One region of the Aminobacter sp. Y103A genome, then DNA from elsewhere that is predicted to be linked to it. Evidence: riboswitches for the same ligand, from Rfam matches in the RefSeq annotation. Region 1 holds a riboswitch; each other region holds the start of a gene.

Region 1 (4,750 bases):
GCTGACTTTTCCCAACTCCGGACGGAAACCGCTGCACGGTTTTCCTGACTTGCGCTACGCCTCGACCTCGATCGCCGACAGCGGCTTCGAGCAGCAGGCAAGGATGAAGCCATCGTCGATCTCATGGTCGAGGATGCCGCCATTGTGGCTCATCTCGACCTCGCCGGAGAGCTTCCTGACCTTGCAGGTGCCGCATAGGCCGAACTCGCAGGCCGCCGGAATACGCACGCCCGAAGCACGCGCCGTCTGCAGCACGGTCTGGCCGGAGAGGCAGTCGGCGTCGACATCAGACAACGCGAAACGAACCGGCAGGACGGCATCCGGCACAGTCTCGCTGTCCCCGCCCGGCGTCGAGAACGGCGCGGGGACCTCCTCGACGGCAGGTGCGGCAAAGCTTTCCTGATGGTAGCGGGACATGTCGAAGCCGGAAGACTCGAGCATGCCGCGCACGGCGCGCATGAAGGGATCTGGGCCGCAGCAGAACACCTCACGCTCGCGGAAGTCGGGCGACAGCAACGGCAGTCGCACCGCATCGATGCGGCCCATATGGCCGAACCAGCCTTCGCGGCTCGACCGCTCCTCGATCATGAAACCGAGCGACAGTCCGGGCATGTGTGTGCCCAGCAGTTCGAGCTCCTTCCGGAAGATGATTTCTTCCGGACGGCGCGCGCAGTTGACGAAGGCAACGTCCGTCCACGGCGCGCAGTCGTTTAGCCAGCGCAGCATCGACATCATCGGCGTGATGCCGGATCCGGCCGAGACGAACAGATATTTGGCGGCCGGATGCTGGTGCAGCGAGAAGTCGCCTGAAGGGCCATAGGCCTTGATGCGGACGCCCGGCTTCAGATGGTCGAACATCCAGCGTGTGCCGACGCTGCCCGCCTGCGCCTTGACGGTGACGGCGATGGAGAACGGCCGCGACGGGCTGGACGACAGCGTGTAGGTGCGCATGACGGGTGCCGGTTCGGCCGGCAGTTCGAGCGTCACGAACTGGCCCGGCTTGTAGCGGAACCAGGTCTGGTTGTCGGAGCGGAAGGTGAAGGTCCTAACGTCGGGCGCCTCGTCAGTGACGCCGATGACCTCCAGCACCTGGAGCCGGTCGTTCCAGGGCGCCATTTCGTCGAGGTTGCGGTAAAGGCCAAGCTCGGTCATCGCGTTCATGCCCTTCTCCCGGTCAGGCGACGTTGCGCAGGACCGGCTTGCCGCCGTCGGCCAGCCGCGGTTCGATGAAGCCGACGTACCATTCGATGAACTGCATGACGCCGCCCTCGTGTTCCTCCGAATAAGGCCCGGGCTCGTAGGCCGGCGATTTGATGCCGAAGGCATTTTCCTCGACGATGCGGCGGTCCTGGTCGTTGGTCTCGGTCCAGACATGGGTCAGTTCGGCCAGGTCGTAGTCGACGCCTTCGACGGCATCCTTGTGAACCAGCCATTTGGTGGTGACGGCCGTTTCCGTGGCGCTGATCGGCAGCACGCGGAAGGTGACGGCATGGTCGCCGAGCACATGGTTCCAGGTTGTCGGATAATGATAGAGCAGCAGCGTGCCGATCCTGTCGGCCGAGACGCTGTCGGAGAGGTTTTTCCGCACTGCGCGCTTGCCCGACATGGTGTAGCTCACCGCGTCACGCAGCAGTGGCGCGCGTGTCGCCCTGTACTGGCCGCCGGCATCGATGCGGAACTTGCTCGGCAACCCCACCGCCTCGCACTTTGCCCAGTGCGCCAGCATTTCGGGATCGCTTTCGGCGCCATTGACGCCGGTAACGTTCGGCGCCTCGGGAAAGGTCTTGCACAGCTCAGGGTGATTGCCGGCGCAGTGGTAACACTCGCGGTTGTTTTCCCAGACCAGCTTCCAGTTTCCCTCCTCGACGATTGTGCTTTCGAAGGCGACCTTGGCTTCGCGCAGCCGGTGCGGCAGCAGGTACGGCTCGACCATGGCCCGCATCGGCGCGAAGTCGGCGGGCTCGTCGGCGAGGCAGATGAAGATGTAGCCGCCGACGGATTCGCAGGCGACCGGCTTCAGGCCGAACTGGCTCTTGTCGAAGCCTTCCGCCATCTGGCGCGCGAACAGCAGGCGGCCGTCGAGTTCGTAGGTCCACTGGTGATAGGGGCAGACGAGCTTGGCCGCCATACCTTTGTCCGTGGTGCAGACTCGGCTGCCGCGGTGGCGGCAGGAATTGTGGAAGGCGCGCAGCTCACTCTTCTGGTCGCGGACGAGCACGACGGGATAGTCGCCGACCTGGACGGTGAAGAAGCTGCCAGGCTTGGCCAGTTCGCAGTCATGGCCGACAAACAGCCAGTCGCGGTACCAGATCAGCTCGAGGTCGAGCCGGTAGAAATCCGGGTCGGTGTAAAAGGGCTGTGCCAGGCTGAACCCGTCGCGGCGTCCGCGCAGCAGCTTCAGCATTTCGTTCTTCGCATCCATGTCCTGTCCTCGCACCAAGGACTGAACGGGTGGCTTGATTTGGGAAGAACGCCAGCCGGCGGACGCAGAGGTCCGTGCAGCAACGATCCGCCTCTTGACCGCCCACCGCGATCAGTCGAGTTCCGTCAGGTTCAAGGCTGGTTTCCGGGCTTCGGAGCTGTCCTTCCGGACTGTCTCGACACCTTCCCAGGCCGGCTGGCCCAGTGGTCTCCCGTCGAAACAATAACTCCGCCACCGTTGCGGGGGCAGCGCCGGCTTCTCACCGGCTTCCCAATTCTCCGCTTCGTCTCACACTCGAAGCAGCACCTTGAACATGACCGGATCAGACCACGGATTGGTGGCCGGGCACGAGCATGAAAACGACATGGGCTCAGCGCAAAGGCGACAGAGCCCATGTGATGTCATCGTGTTGCTATTCGGCCGCTTCGGCGAACGATGCCGGCACATAGTTGAGGATCGGCCCGAGCCAGCGCTCGACCTCGGCGATGGTCATGCCCTTGCGCCGCGCATAATCCTCGACCTGGTCGCGCTCGACCTTGGCGACGCCGAAATAATAACTCTCGGGGTGGGCGAGATAGATGCCGGAGACCGACGAGCCCGGCCACATCGCCATGCTTTCGGTGAGGCTGACGCCGGCGGTTTTCTCGGCATCGAGCAGGCGGAACAAGGTCACCTTTTCGGTGTGGTCGGGCTGGGCGGGATAGCCCGGCGCCGGACGGATGCCGCGATAGGGCTCGCCGATCAGGTCGTCGGGCGCGAGGTTTTCATCAGGTGCGTAGCCCCAGAACTCCTTGCGCACCTTCTCGTGCATGCGTTCAGCGAAGGCCTCTGCGAAACGGTCGGCCAGCGCCTTGACCATGATCGAGGAGTAGTCGTCATTGGCGCGTTCGAAGCGCTCGGCGATCGCCACTTCCTCGATGCCTGCAGTGACCACGAAGCCGCCGAGATAATCCGGCTTGCCGCTGTCGGCGGGAGCGATGAAGTCGGCCAGTGCGACATTGGCCTTGCCGTCGCGCTTGGTTAGCTGCTGGCGCAGGGTGAAGAAGGTGGCAAGCTCCTCGCTGCGTGCCTCGTCGGTGAACAGCCTGACGTCGTCGCCGACCGAATTGGCCGGCCAGAAGCCGATGACGGCCTTGGGCGCGAACCACTTCTCGTCGATGATCTTGCGGAGCATCGCCTGCGCGTCGTCGAACAGCTGGCGCGCCGCGGCGCCCTGCTTCTCGTCCTCGAGGATCTTGGGGTAACGGCCCTTGAGTTCCCAGGTCTGGAAGAACGGCGTCCAGTCGATGTAGCGGGCGAGTTCGGCCAGGTCCCAGGCTTCGAACACCCTGGTGCCGAGGAAGGTTGGCTTCGGCGGCGCATAAGATGACCAGTCGACCTTGTGCGCATTGGCACGCGCCTTGGCCAACGGCAATCGCTGCTTGTCAGCTTCGGCGCGGTGATGGGCGTCGGCGACCTTCTGGTATTCGGCCTGCACCTGTTCAACGTAGCCGCCCTTGGCCTCAGGGGACAGCAGGTTGGACACCACGCCAACAGCGCGGCTGGCATCGGTGACGTAGACTGTCTGGCCGGCGCTGTAGCGCGGATGGATCTTCACCGCGGTGTGGACACGACTCGTGGTGGCGCCGCCGATCAGCAGCGGAATGTCGAACCCCTCGCGCTCCATTTCGGCGGCGACATGCGCCATTTCGTCGAGCGAGGGCGTGATCAGGCCGGACAGGCCAATGATGTCGACCTTCTCGTCCTTGGCAACCTGGAGGATCTTGGTTGCCGGAACCATGACGCCGAGGTCGATGATCTCGTAGTTGTTGCAGGCGAGCACGACGCCGACGATGTTCTTGCCGATGTCGTGCACGTCGCCCTTGACGGTCGCCATCAGAATCTTGCCGGCAGTCTGGCGTTCGCCATTGTCGATCCCATTGGCGGCGTTGGCCGCCTTCTCCGCCTCCATATGTGGCAGCAAGCCGGCCACCGCCTGCTTCATGACACGGGCCGACTTGACAACCTGCGGCAGGAACATCTTGCCGGCACCGAACAGATCGCCGACGACATTCATGCCGGCCATCAGCGGGCCTTCGATGACATGCAACGGACGCTCGGCCTGCAGCCGCGCCTCGTCGGTGTCGGCGTCGATGAATTCGGTGATGCCATTGACCAGCGCGTGGCTGATACGGCTCTCGACCGGCCAGTCGCGCCAGGCGAGATCGCGCTCCTTGGCTTCCTTGCCGGCCGCGCCCTTGAAGCGCTCGGCAATGTCCAGCAGCCTTTCGGTGGCGGTGCCGCCGGCCTTGGGCAGGCGGTTGAGCACGACGTCCTCACAGGCCTCGC
Region 2 (4,750 bases), 630 kb from region 1:
GCGCGCAAGCATGATGAGGTTGGAAATCTCGCCCACTTCCGGGACCCTCGGCGAGTGAATGTCATAGACGCCAGGACCGATCTCGTTCGGATACTTGAAGGTTCGAAGCGTATCGAGCAGTTCCATCTGCGAGCGCGAGGTTTCAATGGAGATCACATCGGCATCCATTGCGGCAATCGCGTCCACGATATCGCCGAACTCGGAGTAGCACATATGGGTGTGGATCTGGGTCGCATCGCCGACGGCCGTTGAAGCCAGCCGGAAGCATTCGACGGCCCAGTCGAGATAGGCCTGCCACTCGGCCTCGCGCAGCGGCAAGCCCTCGCGCAGTGCGGCTTCGTCGATCTGGATCATCCTGGCGCCGGCCTTTTCGAGGTCGCTCACTTCATCGCGAATGGCGAGCGCGACTTGGCGGCAGACGGCTGAGCGCGGAAGGTCGTCTCGGACGAAGGACCAGTTGAGGATCGTCACCGGGCCGGTAAGCATGCCCTTCACCGGCTTTGGCGTCAGCGACTGGGCGTATCGCCACCAGTGTAGTGTCATCGGATTTTGTCGCGACACATCGCCAATGATGATCGGGGGTCGCACAAAGCGCGAGCCATAGCTCTGCACCCACCCATGCTGCGTGAAGGCAAAGCCGCGGAGCTGCTCGGCGAAATACTGCACCATATCGTTGCGCTCGAATTCGCCGTGGACCAGCACGTCGAGTCCGATCTCTTCTTGCCAGCGAACGGCGGCTTCTATCTCTCTTTTCAGGAAGGCCTCATAGTCGACGTAACTCAGCTCGCCCTTGGCATGGGCTGCCCGCGCCTTGCGAACCTCGGCTGTTTGCGGGAAGGAGCCGATCGTCGTGGTGGGGAAGGATGGCAAGCCAAACGTGTCGCCCTGAAGCTTGGAGCGCACGGCGAATGCGCTCTTCCGGCGCGTCATGGCGACCTTGATGCTGGCGACCCGACCTTCGACGAGCGGATCATGCACCTTAGCGGATGTCGCGCGAGCGGCGGCAGCCTCAGCCGACGCCTCTAGTTCGGCGGCGACCGCGTCCCGGCCTTCGGCCAGGGCACGGGCGAGCACGACCAGCTGGTCGGTTTTTTGCGCCGCGAAGGCGAGCCACGATTTCACGTCCGCATCGAGTGCCGTCTCCATGTCCAGGTCGATCGGCACATGCAGCATCGAGCAGGACGGGGCGATCTCCACGCGGTCCAGCGGCCAGCCGGCGACGATCGGCTTGATGCGGTCAAGTATGGCAGGCAGGTTCGCGCGCCAGACGTTGCGGCCGTCGATCAGCCCGAGCGAGAGCACAAGGTCCTTCCGCGCGAGCCGGCCGACGGTCTCCAACTGCTCTGGAGCGCGCACGAGATCGACGTGCAGTCCCGCCACGGGCAGAGAAATCGCGGTCTCGAGATTGTCTCCCAGCGATCCGAAATAGGTAGCGACCATGATCTTCAACTCCGGTGCTGCTTTTGACAGCCGGCAGTAGGCGAATTGGAGCGCATCCCGTTCGTTGGGAACCAGATCGACCACGAGCGCCGGCTCATCGATCTGCACCCAATCGGCTCCCGCGAGCTTCAGCCTCCGCAGGAGCTCCTCGTAGACGGGCAGCAGCCGTGGCAGGAGCGCGATAGGGTTGAAACCTTCCTCAGGTGACTTCGCCAACTTGAGAAAGGTAACCGGTCCAAGCAGGACCGGGCGCGTGTGGATGCCGAGCGCCTTGGCCTCGAGGAAATGATCGACCGGTTTCGCCGACGAGAGGGCAAAGCTCTGATCGTCCGTAAGTTCCGGCACAATGTAGTGATAGTTGGTGTCGAACCATTTGGTCATTTCCATCGCGGCAAGGCCATGCCCGTTGGCCGCATGCTCGTCACCGGCATGTCCACAATCAGCGGCCTGACCTTGGTTGCCGCGCGCCATGGCGAAATAGGTATCGAGTGGGACCTCGCCGTCAGTCCAGGTGTATCGTGCCGGCACGGCGCCGACCATGGCGACGGTGTCGAGCACATGGTCATAAAGCGAGAAATCGTTGGACGGGATTTTCGACACGCCGTGGTCGTGCTGCTCCCTCCAGCTGGCGGCGCGTAGCGCCTTCGCCGTCGTGAGCAGGTCGGCAGCGGGAGATTTTCCGGACCAGTAGCTTTCAAGCGCGAATTTGAGTTCCCGCCGTCGACCGATACGCGGCACGCCGAGCGTTGCCACTGGAATTTGTTGAGAGACAGTCATGCCATACCCCGATGGTTGGGGCGTGGGGACAAGGAACGCGCGAGCAGGCGGCACGAAGCCAGGCTACCGCGGCCACCGAGACACCCCGCCCGTGGACGTTGTTCGTCGTGGCAGGTCTCCTGGCTCGCGGGTCAAAGCCTCTGCCCGTCTTCCCGAGGCCGTTCGCCTCAGTGACACCAATGGGCTTGGCTCGCCGCTAACAGTTGCGGGGGCAGCGCCGGCATCGCACCGGCTTCCCTCTTAGCTCCGCTACAGCAGTGCCGCGCGGAGAACCACGACATGCGCACAATCACAGCAGCTTCGCTCCTTGTCAATACATATAACGAGATGTTTATGTGATGATGCGAATAATGCCCTTGCGCTGATCGGTCTCTTTCGCCCAAAGCCGCTTACGATGCCGCCTCTTATCAGTGCAGGCTCGGAGAGATCCTTGTCCCCATCGGCGACGCCGGATCAGATCGAGGTCGCCGGGCTCAAGGGCGTAAAGTCGGGCCAGGTCGTCACGGTCAGCCGGGAATCCCGGTAGTTGTTCCCCGCTCGGCTTTGCTCAGCGTGCTTGCGCATTCGCCATCAGCGCGCTGATGACCACGCCCGGTAGCGGAAAGGAGAGGTGGCGCTGCAGGTCGGCGGGTTGGGGCTGGGCCGTCAGCGTCTCGAACAACTGCGTGGCGATCGCCTCGACCTGCTGCGCGAGCAGCTTCACCCTGCGATTGCTGAAGGCCGGCGCCACGATCGTGCGTAACCGGGCATGCTCGCCCCCCTCGTGCGAGACCAGCCACCCCGGCGAACCGAGAATCACCGAATCCGGGGTGAATGCCGCACTCTCTAAGCGACGGAAGGGCGGAAGCTGACCGGCAGGCGCTGCGGGCAGCGAATGACGTAAGACGGCATGTAGACGACGTCCTCCGCGGCGATGGCCAGCGCCAGATCCTCCAGCCGCCCGAACAGCGCGGGGAAGGCGCAGCGCAATTCCAGGCGCGCCAGCGCAGCGCCCAGGCAGGAATGCGGCCCCTCGCCGAATGACAAATGCGGGTTGTGCCGCCGGGTGACATCGAACCTGTTGGCGCCGGGACCGAAGGCCTTTTCGTCCCGGTTCGCCGCGTGGAACGCCATCAGGACGGCATCGCCGCGGCGGACCAGGCATCCGTCGATCTCCACGTCCTGGGTGGCATAGCGGAACGGCAGATTGGCCGCTGAGCTGCCCCAGCGCAGGATCTCCTCGATCGCCTGTGACCACGGAACTTGGCCGCTGCGCACCAGGTGCAGTTGCTGCGGATGCGTCAGCAATGCCAGCACGCCATTGCCGATGACGCCGGCGGTGGTCACGAAGCCCGCAGAGAGCACCATGAACAGCATGTCGATGAGCTCGGTGTCGGAAACGAGCTCGCCTTTGTCACGCGCGACGATCAGGGCCGAAGCCAGATCATCGCCGAGCTGGCCCCGCTTGAGCGCGATCAGGCGACGGAAGAACTCCGGGATGCGCTGCCGCGTCTGTCGCACCTCTTCGCCTGTGGCGGAGGTGTTGGCCAGGCTGTAGGTGAGCGCGACGATCTCTTCGCGCTGTTCGTCCGGCAAACCGAACAGTTCGGCGATCACGTTGGTGGGCAGCGGAGCGGCGAACTCGCTCATCAGATCGGCACTGCCGCCGCGCTGCGCCATCTCGGCCAGGAGTCGATCGACGCATTGTTCGACCCGTGGCGCCAGCAAGGCGATACGACTGGGCGCGAAGCTGCTGGACAGCAGGCCGCGCAAGCGCCGGTGATCGGCGCCGTGCGCCGTGGTCATGTTGTCCACTTTGCATATCCCGATCAGCGGATGATCCTCGGGAATCTCGCCGTCCTGCAGCGCCCGCCACTGTCGCCAGTCCTTGTTGAAACGCTGGTCGGAAAGCATCTGCCTGAGCGTCTGGTGACGGGCTGCCGCCCAGGTCACCACATCGCCTGGCAGCGACACTCGCGCCATCCCCCCCCTGCCGCAGAATCGCAGAAGAAAGACGATCAAGTTGCGTGGGAGCGGCCGGCACACCGATCACGTCGCAATGATCGTTTTCTACGCGCATGCCAACAGCTCCTTTAAGAACCATCGCGGGTCCACTTCTCGGCACGGAAGATCCGCGCGCGGACTTCGAAAAGTGCCCCGTGCTTCGTCCTCAGAAGCGGTAGGTGAGACCTGCGCCTATCACCCAGGGATCGAGCTTGGCCTTGCCCGTGAGCTTGGCGCCGGCGACAGTGACGTCGAAGTCGGGCCTGAGGAAAAGCTTCTTCACGTCGAAGTTGACGCCCCAGTGCTCGTCCACCATGTAGTCGAATCCGACCTGCAGCGCGGCGCCGAATGTGTTCTTGACCTTGAGATAATCGGCGCTGCCGACTTGCTGATGATAGAAGATCGTATAGTTCACGCCGGCGCCGACGTAGGGCTTGAAGGCGTCGAAATCGGTAAAATGATACTGCAATGTGAGCGTGGGCGGCAGCAGCCAAACCTTGCCGACCTTGCCCAGCCCGCCGATCGCACCTTGGCCATCGATGTTGGCATA
Region 3 (4,750 bases), on a different replicon from region 1:
CATCCACAGCTCGGACGTCTGATGCTGGATGATGAACAGCATCTCGTCATGGGCGGTCGACAGCGGCGCCTGAGCGTCGAGGATCTTTTCGAGATGCAGATAATCGCTGTAGGACATGCGGTCCTTGAACGACATCTGCGCGCCCTCGACGGAGGGATCGTAAGGCTTGCTCAATTCATCTTCTCCGCACGCAACCGGAAGCGCTGGATCTTGCCGGTCTGGGTCTTGGGCAGGGCGTCGATGAATTTCACCGAGCGCGGGTATTTGTAAGGCGCGATCGTCGCCTTGACGTGATCCTGAAGGCGCTTGACGGTCGCGGCGTCGGCGGCGACGCCGGCAACCAGCACGACATAGGCCTCGACGATCTGGCCGCGTTCGCTGTCAGCCGCGCCGATGACGGCGCATTCGGCGACTTCGGGGTGCGAGAACAGGGCGGCTTCAACCTCGGGACCGGCGATGTTGTAGCCGGCGCTGACGATCATATCGTCGGAACGCGCGGCGAAGTGGAAGAAGCCGTCGGTGTCCTGGATGAAGGCATCGCCGGTCAGGTTCCAGCCGTCGCGGACATATTCGAGCTGCCTGTCATCGGACATGTAGCGGCAGCCTGTCGGGCCACGCACGGCAAGCTTGCCGACAGTGCCGCGTGGCACCTCGTTCATGTCGCCGTCGACGACCCGCGCTTCATAGCCGCCGACCGGCTTGCCGGTGGAGGCGGGTTTCATGTCCTCGAAGCGGTTGGAGATGAAGATATGCAGCATCTCGGTGGCGCCGATGCCGTCGAGGATCGGCTTGCCCGTCTTGGCCAGCCATTCCTCGAACACCGGTCCGGGCAAGGTCTCGCCGGCAGAGACCGCGACGCGCAGCGACGACAGGTCGGCGCCTTCGTCCATGGCCTTCAGCATGGCGCGATAGGCGGTCGGCGCGGTGAACGAGATCGTCGCCTTGTAGGTCTCGATGATGTGGATCATGTTCGGCGGCGTTGCCTGCTCGAGCAGGGTCGCGGCCGCGCCGAAGCGCAATGGGAAAATGGCCAGGCCGCCAAGACCGAAGGTGAAGGCCAGCGGCGGCGAGCCGACGAAGACGTCGTCGGAGGTGACCGAAAGCACCTCCTTGGCATAGGCGTCGGCGATGATCAGCAGGTCGCGATGGAAATGCATCGTCGCTTTCGGCACGCCCGTGGTGCCCGAGGTGAAGCCGAGCAGGGCGACGTCGTCGCGGCCGGTCTTGACCGCTTCGAAGATGACGGATTTGTCGAGCGCGACCCGGTCGAGTTCGGCGTCGTGGTTGGCCGTGCCGTCGAAGCCGATCACCTTGGTCAGGAAGGCGCTGTCCTTGGCGCAGGCGATCATCTCGTCCATCAGGCGCGTGTCGCACAGCGCAATCGTGATCTCTGCCTTGTCGACGATCTTGGCGAGCTCACCGGCGCGCAGCATAGGCATGGTGTTGACGACGACAGCACCTGCCTTGGTCGCGGCCAGCCAGCAGGCGACCATTGCCGGGTTGTTGGCCGAGCGGATCAGCACCCGATTGCCGGGCTTGACGCCGTAGTTTTCGACCAGCGCATGCGCCAGTCGGTTGGTCCAGTCGGACAGCTCCTTGTAGGTGCGGCGGCGACCGTTGCCGATCAGCGCGGTGTGGTCGCCCAGGCCTTTTTCGACCAGGCGATCGGTCAGCTCGACGGCCGCATTGAGGTGCTCGGGATAGTCGAAGCCGTCGAGCAGAAAGGTCGGCCACTGGTCCTGGGGTGGCAGGTTATCGCGCGTGAAGGTGTCGATATGCGCTGACGGTCCAAGCATTCTGCGGCTGTCCCCTACCTGCTCATCGGCATGACGGAAGCGCCATGCGTGCGTTGGAATGCGTTACTTCGGGGGAAGGTGCTGCGCCGCAACGGGTAGCCGTTCGGCACAGGCCGCGGCTATGCGCGATCGACATGCGATCGGCGTCTGGCACAGCGAGACCTCCCACGTTCTCGACTGATGGCTGAGAATTGCACCGGACCAAAATTATTTCAAGCATAAAGTTTCTGCCGCTGGCCCATTGACGCAATCCGGCACGCTGGCCATTGCTATGCGCCTGGATTGCTGCCGCCTTGGAGGGATGCCCGTATGCTCGAACGCCATATCGCCGATTGGGACAACGCCTACACCAATGGCGCCAACATCGCCGGTGGCGATCGTTGGCCTGCTGCATGGGTGGAATCGGCACAGACGTTTCGCGACGCCCTGTCGGCAGATGAGAGAGCGCAGTTCGACATCGCCTATGGTGACAGGCCGCGCAACCTGCTTGACCTGTTTCTGCCTGAAGGCACGCCGAAGGGGCTCGTCGTCTTCGTCCATGGCGGTTACTGGATGGCGCTCGACAAGAGCTACTGGTCGCATCTCGCCAAGGGTTCCATCGACAGCGGCTACGCGGTTGCGATGCCGTCCTACAGCTTGTGCCCGGAAGTCAGGATCGGCGATATCGTGCGCGAGGTCGGTGCGGCGATCGGCAAGGCAGCCGCGTTGGTCGAAGGCCCGATCATGCTGACCGGTCATTCCGCCGGCGGACACCTCGTGTCGCGCATGGTCGCGGCTGCTTCGCCGCTTGCGCCCGATGTGCAGTCTCGTATCCGTCATGTCGTTTCGCTCTCGGGAGTTCATGATCTCAGGCCGCTGATCAACACCGGCATGAACAAGACGCTCCACATCGACGAGACCGAGGCGCTGGCTGAAAGCCCGGCGCTGCTGCGGCCGGTGGACAACGTCCGCATCACCTGCTGGGTCGGCGGTGGCGAGCGCGCCGAGTTCCTGCGCCAGAACGCATTGCTTTCCAATATCTGGACCGGGCTTGGCGCCACCACCGCTACAGTGGTCGAGCCCGACCGGCATCACTTCAGCGTCATCGACGGGCTTGCCGACAAGGATCATGCGCTGACAAGGACCTTGCTCGGCTGAACATGCGCGGATGATACCGACGCGGCCGAAGATGATGTCGATGGCCGTAGCGCGCACATCGTCGGTTCAGTTTCCGCGACCCCGTTGGCAATGTGCAGGTGGCCTCTGTCCCCGAGGGGCAGTGCCGTCCAATTGGCGGTCCCATGCAGGGCTTGCCGCGTCCGGGGCGATTGCACAAGTTGCCCTGTTTGTCCGTGTCCAATGATCCTATCTAGTTGAAAATCAATATATTTTATGGCCGGTCGCATGATTGCGATTGACAAGCCTCGGCATCCCTGAGTAGCGTCCGCCTCGGAATCGGTTCCGCCGAGAGGCGGATGAAAAGGGAACACGGTGAGGCCGAAGGCCAAATCCGCGACTGCCCCCGCAACTGTAACCGTTGAGCCTCTTCCATCATGCCACTGAACGCATTCGCGCGTTCGGGAAGGCGGAAAAAGGCTGTGACACGGAAGTCAGGAGACCTGCCCGTTCCAGTCACCCATGCTTGTCCACGGGGTGTGGTCAGGCGCGGTCGCTCGTGGCGGTGACATCGAAAGTGTTGCCGCATGCGGAAGGCCGTCGGGTCAATCTTGTCCCAAAGTCTGCCTGCCGACCTGTCTTGCCTGCGGTTTGGAAACCGGGTGCGATCCTTGTCGCGCCCCCCAAACCATTTGAGGGCAGAAATGCAGAGACTTATCCTGGGCATCGGCGCGATCATGCTGGCCATCCCGACACCATCCAGCGCGCAGCAGGCGCTCGCTGCAGGCGGCGTGACCGTGCTGCCGCGCCTGGTCGTTACGCCGCTCCGCCGCGAAACCGCGCTTGTTCGCCCGACGTCGTCGGTCACCCTGATCGACGAGCAAGAATTGCGAAAGTCCGCGGCAGCAGATCTGCCGTCGTTGCTGAAGCACTATGCCGGCGTTTCAATCATCGGCTATGGCGGCCAGGGCGCGTCGTCCAATGTCTATCTGCGCGGCATGTCGGCCGGCCAGACGCTGGTGCTGGTCAATGGCGTCCGCAGTTCGTCGGCGACCAGCGGTACGAGCTCGATCTTCAACATTCCGCTGTCGTCGATCGAGCGTATCGAGATCGCCAAGGGACCGCACTCAGCGCAGTATGGCGCCGATGCCATCGGCGGTGTCGTCAACATCATCACCAAACAGGGCGGCCAGTGTGCCGACGGCCGTAACACCTGCGGCAGCATCACCTCGGGCGTCACGCATCCCTGGGGTGGCTATCTCTCAGGCGATCTGCGCGGACGCACCGAGGACGGGATCGATTACTCCGTCGGTGGCTCCATCCTCGGCACGCGCGGCTACGACTTCACCACGCCGCTGGCCTGGGGACATGAGCCTGACGACGATGGCTTCCTGCAGGGCTCGCTCAACGTCGCTGTCGCCAAGGAGTATGGCTGGGGCCGGCTATATGCCGATGGCCTGTTTGCCCGGGGCCGCAGCCAGTACGATGCCTCCCCGCCTTCCGCCAATGAAGTTGACACCGACACCTTCGCCGGCAGGATCGGCGCACGGGTGAAGCATTCCGACAGCTGGAGCTCGACCGTCGAACTTTCCGGCAACCTCGACTATTCGAACAATGTCCGTGACGGCGTCGTGGGCAGCAGCGAATTCGACACCAGGCGCTACGGCATCTTCGCGTCGACGGAAAAGTCCTTTGAAACAGGTGAAGTCAGGCATGTCCTGGTCGGCGGTGCCGAGGCCTATCGCGAGGAGGTGGCTTTGACTGTCGATTTCGGTGTCGGCTCGCGCGACCTCGCGGCGGTGTTCGGCCAGTACTCGCTCGACTATGGCGCGCTGACGATCGACAGCGGTCTGCGCTAC
Region 4 (4,750 bases), 2.6 Mb from region 1:
CACCTGCAGCGCGTGCTCGACCGCACCGGCCTGCTGCAGATCGACTCGGTCAGCGCCGTCGTGCGCGCCCACTACATGCCGCTCTATTCGCGACTAGGCTCCTACCCCATGGCCCTGCTCGACGACGCCATGGCTCCGAAGAAGCGCATGCTGTTCGAATACTGGGCGCATGAAGCGTCGCTGCTGCCGCTGGAGACCTTTCCGTTGTTGCGCTGGCGCATGGCGCGGGCCGAGGACGGGATGTATGGCGGGCTTGCCAAGTTCGGCCGTGCCAACAGGCCCTATATAGAAGAGATCTTTCGCCAGGTGGTCGACCGCGGTCCGATCGCCGCTTCCGACATCGAGGGCGCCAAGGGTTCCGGCGGCTGGTGGGGCTGGAGCCAGGAAAAGCATGCCTTCGAATGGCTGTTCTGGGCCGGCCGCATCACCACCCATTCGCGGCGTGGCTTCGAACGCCTCTACGATCTGCCTGAGCGCGTGCTCCCGGCCGGCATATACGACCGTCCAGTTCCCCAGACCGAGGATGCGCATCGCGATCTCTTGCGAATCTCCGCCCGCGCCCATGGCATCGCCACCGGCATATGCCTGCGCGACTATTTCCGCCTGTCGCCAGCCGACATGAAAGGCCGGCTCGAAGAGCTGGTCGAGACCGGCGAACTGATTCCCGTCCGCGTCGAAGGCTGGGACCGGCAGGCCTATCTCCACGCCGATGCGCGCATTCCGCGCAAGATCCAGGCACGCGCCCTGCTTGCGCCCTTCGATCCGCTCGTCTTCGAGCGCACCCGTGCCGAGCAATTGTTCGACTTCCGCTACCGCATCGAAATCTACACCCCGGCTGAGAAGCGCCAGTACGGCTACTACGTCCTGCCCTTCCTTCTGGGCGAGCGCATCGTCGCCCGCATCGACCTGAAGGCCGACCGACCGGCGGGTATCCTGCGCGTCCACGCCGCCTATGCAGAGCCCTGTGCGCCACCGGAAACCGCAGCCGAACTTTACGAAGAACTCCAGCAGATGCGCGACTGGCTCGGCCTCGAAAGCATCGAGGTGACGCCCGCAGGCGATCTCGGACCCGGCCTGAGCGACATTGCGGGTCGCTCCGCCTCGTTGACTCCACCCCTCGCGAAAGCCTAAATCGCCCACAGACGGTCCTTCGCCCGCAACGGCGAAGGCTAAGAGGGAATGCGGTGCGCGCCGGTGGCGTCAAATCCGCGGCTGTCCCCGCAACTGTGAGCGAAGAGCCAAGCTCGAAGACCACTGGGATTTTCCCGGGAAGGCGAGCGAAGGCGACGATCCGCAAGCCAGGAGACCTGCCGTCGCAGACATTGATCCGATCGCCTGGCGGGTGCCCCGGGCAAGGAGCCTGGATTTGGATTTCGACGACAACCTTCCGGTCGCATCAGCCGACGCATCCTGCGATGCAGCCGACGCGCGCCCATGCGACGTGACCATCCTCGTCTGCTCATCCTGCCGCGACGAAACCGGGTCCGACGCCCATCCACGCGCCGGCGCCCAGCTTGCCGAGCACGCCCGCCTCGCCGCCAATGGCGAGATCGCCGTGCGCAGCGTCGAGTGCCTGGGCAACTGCAAGCGCCGCCTTAGCGCCGCCCTGATCCGCGACGGCGCGTGGAGCTACGTCTTCGGCGATCTCAACACCATGTCGGGCGACGATCTCGTCGCCGGCGCAAGACTCTTCGCCACCTCGACCGACGGCCTGATCCCCTGGCGCGGCCGTCCCGATAGCCTCAAGCGCGGCCTCGTCGCGCGCATCCCACCACTTGCTCTCATCAAGGAAGATACATGACCGCCTCCCTCGAACGCGTTCCCTGCACCGTCGTCACCGGCTTTCTCGGCGCCGGCAAGACCACGCTGCTGCGCAACATCCTCGAGAACTCCAAGGGCAAGCGCCTCGCCATCATCGTCAACGAGTTCGGCGATGTCGGCATCGACGGCGAGATTCTCAAGGGCTGCGGCGTCGATGCCTGCCCGGAGGAAAACATCGTCGAACTGGCCAATGGCTGCATCTGTTGCACCGTCGCCGACGACTTTGTCCCTGCCCTCGACCAAATCCTGTCGCTTACACCGAGGGTTGACCACATCCTGATCGAGACCTCGGGCCTGGCGCTGCCCAAGCCGCTGGTCCAGGCCTTCCAGTGGCCAACGGTCAAGAGCCGCGTGACAGTCGACGGCGTCATCGCCGTGGTCGACGGCCCTGCGCTGGCCGCAGGTAAAGTTGCCTCCGACATGGAAGCGCTCGCCGCCCAGCGCAGTGCGGACGATTCGCTCGACCACGACGACCCGGTCGAGGAAGTGTTCGAGGATCAGGTCGCCTGCGCCGATCTCATCATCCTGTCCAAGAGCGACCTGCTCGACGAAGCCGGCCACGCCCGCGCCACCGCCATCGTGCGCGAGCACCTGGCACGCGCCGTCAAGATCGTGCCGTCGGCGCATGGCAAGGTCGATCCGTCGGTGCTGCTCGGCCTCGGCCTCGCCGTCGAGGACGACATCGAAAACCGCAAGACCCATCACGACGGGGCGTTCGACCACGAGCATGACGACTTCGATACCTTCGTCATCGAGATCCCGTCGATCGCCAACCCGGACGAACTGGCGAAACGCGTCGCCACCGCCGCCGAAGAAGAGAACGTGTTGCGTGTAAAGGGCTTCGTCGACGTCGGCGGCAAGCCGATGCGGCTGCTCATCCAGGCCGTCGGACCGCGCGTCAACCACTATTATGACCGTGCCTGGACCGCAGAGGACGACCGCCGCTCGCGCCTGGTCGTGATCGGCCTCAAGGGTCTCGACCGTCCGGCCATCGAGCGTATCCTGGTCGGCTGAACCGGACAGCCGGGATGCACATCCTCACCACCACCTCCGCCTCGCTCGATGACCTGATCGAGCCTGTCGACCTCAGGCAGAAGCCTGCGGATGTGGTGGCGCTGTCCTTCACCGACAGCGATCTAGCCGGCCTCGCCGGCGCCTGGAAGGCGGATGCGGACAACTTGCCATCGATGCGGCTCGCAAGCCTGCGCGACCTCCGCCATCCGATGTCGGTCGATCTCTGGATCGACAGCGTCGCCAGCCACGCCAAGGTCATCCTTGTCCGCATTCTCGGCGGCCACGACTGGTGGCGCTACGGCTGCGACCAGCTTGCCGCGATGGCGCGCGAAAAAGGCATCGCGCTGGCGCTCTTGCCGGGCGAAAGCCACGACGAGGATCTCAGGCTGATCGAGGCCTCGACCCTGCCGCGCACCGAACTCGACGCTCTACTCGGCTATTTCCGCGAGGGCGGCCCGGAGAACATGAAGGCGCTGGTGGCGCGGCTGGCAGCTCAGGCGGGTGGCAAGAATGCCATGGCAGCACCCGTCGCAGTGCCGAAGGCGGGTTTTTATGATCCGGCGCGGGGCATCGTCTGTGATTTAGAAGCCTCTTTTGCCGGATGGACCAGCGCCTCTGCGCAGGTGTCCGGCAGGACAGAGGGGGGTGCGCAGGATCACGCCATCTCCAGCTCTCCTGCCATCCCCATCCTCTTCTACCGTTCGATGCTGCTCGCCGCCGACGTCGCCCCTATCGACGCGTTGGTCGAGGCACTGAGAGCACAGGGCCTCCGCCCCGTCCCGATTTTCGTCTCAAGCCTCAAGGATAAGGCCTCCCTAGCATTCGTCGAAGCAGCCCTGGACCAGCTCGCGCCTACGGCCATCATCACCGCAACCGCCTTCGCCGCCGGCGCCGGCGCCGAACCGGGCACGGAAACGCTGTTCGACCGCGCCCGCGTGCCGGTGTTCCAGGTCATCGTCGCCACCACCCGCCGCGAGGCCTGGGAAGGCAGCCCGCGCGGCCTTGCGCCCGCCGATCTTGCCATGCATGTGGTGATGCCCGAACTCGACGGTCGCATCCTCGCCGGCGCCATCTCGTTCAAGGCGGAGAGCGAAGTCGACCCAGCCCTCGGTTTCCGCGCCTTCGCCAACCGGCCCGAGTCCGATCGCGTCGAGCAGGTCGCCCGCCGCATCGCCGCCCACCTCAGGCTGCGCCAGACACCGCCCGAAAAGCGCAAGCTGGCGATTCTCGTCCCCGACTATCCCAGCGCCCCCGGTCGCACCGGCTATGCCGTCGGCCTCGACGTTCCATCAAGCGTGCTCGCCATGCTGCACGACCTCAAGGAGGCCGGCTACACAGTTGAATCGATTCCGCAATCGCCGCGCGCATTGCTCGACCTGATTGAGGCTGGTGGGCAAGGGCTGGCGCTCGAAGACTATCTCACGCTTGCCGAAGATCTGCCTGGGGAGGCGAGGAAAGCTGTCGAAGCGGCGTGGGGCTATCCCGAAGCGGAGGCTACAGGCGGAAGTGCGCGCTCTACATTGCCCCACTTCGCCTTCCGCGCCGCCACCTTCGGCAACGTCACCGTCGCCCTCGCCCCTGACCGCGGCCGTTCGGCCGATCGCCGCGCCGACTATCACGACCCGACGCTGCCGCCGCGCCACGCGCTGCTTGCCTTCGGCCTCTGGCTGCAGAAGTCGCTCGGCATCCACGCCATCGTCCATGTCGGCGCCCATGGCACGCTCGAATGGCTGCCCGGCAAGGCGGTGGCACTGAGCCGGAACTGCTTTCCCGAAATCGTCACCGGCTCGCTGCCGGTGGTCTATCCCTTCATCGTCTCCAATCCCGGCGAGGCGGCCCAGGCCAAGCGTCGCATCGCAGCGATCACGCTTGGCCACCTGCCGCCGCCGCTCGCCGCTGCCGGCCTGGACGAACA

The links. Region 1 has a riboswitch for cobalamin ahead of Amn_RS02825 (aromatic ring-hydroxylating oxygenase subunit alpha). Riboswitches for the same ligand answer to the same signal wherever they lie in the genome.
Region 2: it holds a riboswitch for cobalamin, as region 1 does, so the genes downstream of both, metE (5-methyltetrahydropteroyltriglutamate--homocysteine S-methyltransferase) here and Amn_RS02825 (aromatic ring-hydroxylating oxygenase subunit alpha) in region 1, are expected to answer to the same signal.
Region 3: it holds a riboswitch for cobalamin, as region 1 does, so the genes downstream of both, Amn_RS28810 (TonB-dependent receptor domain-containing protein) here and Amn_RS02825 (aromatic ring-hydroxylating oxygenase subunit alpha) in region 1, are expected to answer to the same signal.
Region 4: it holds a riboswitch for cobalamin, as region 1 does, so the genes downstream of both, Amn_RS17855 (DUF1636 family protein) here and Amn_RS02825 (aromatic ring-hydroxylating oxygenase subunit alpha) in region 1, are expected to answer to the same signal.

Annotation. Positions count from the first base shown of each region.
Region 1 covers NZ_AP017986.1:593,138-597,887, reverse strand. The annotation lists gene Amn_RS02835 (iron ABC transporter ATP-binding protein) at 1-5, shown strand, start outside; gene Amn_RS02830 (FAD-binding oxidoreductase) at 55-1,152, opposite strand; gene Amn_RS02825 (aromatic ring-hydroxylating oxygenase subunit alpha) at 1,175-2,422, opposite strand; cobalamin riboswitch at 2,541-2,747, opposite strand; gene metH (methionine synthase) at 2,835-4,750, opposite strand, start outside.
Region 2 covers NZ_AP017986.1:1,224,448-1,229,197, forward strand. The annotation lists gene metE (5-methyltetrahydropteroyltriglutamate--homocysteine S-methyltransferase) at 1-2,193, opposite strand, end outside; cobalamin riboswitch at 2,310-2,509, opposite strand; partial or broken gene Amn_RS05995 (cytochrome P450) at 2,786-3,076, opposite strand; gene Amn_RS06000 (cytochrome P450 family protein) at 3,043-4,170, opposite strand; gene Amn_RS06005 (OmpW/AlkL family protein) at 4,367-4,750, opposite strand, start outside.
Region 3 covers NZ_AP017987.1:262,631-267,380, forward strand. The annotation lists gene kynA (tryptophan 2,3-dioxygenase) at 1-174, opposite strand, end outside; gene Amn_RS28800 (AMP-binding protein) at 171-1,796, opposite strand; gene Amn_RS28805 (hormone-sensitive lipase) at 2,106-2,933, shown strand; cobalamin riboswitch at 3,215-3,416, shown strand; gene Amn_RS28810 (TonB-dependent receptor domain-containing protein) at 3,596-4,750, shown strand, end outside.
Region 4 covers NZ_AP017986.1:3,629,321-3,634,070, forward strand. The annotation lists gene Amn_RS17850 (winged helix-turn-helix domain-containing protein) at 1-1,131, shown strand, start outside; cobalamin riboswitch at 1,127-1,329, shown strand; gene Amn_RS17855 (DUF1636 family protein) at 1,367-1,801, shown strand; gene cobW (cobalamin biosynthesis protein CobW) at 1,798-2,835, shown strand; gene cobN (cobaltochelatase subunit CobN) at 2,850-4,750, shown strand, end outside.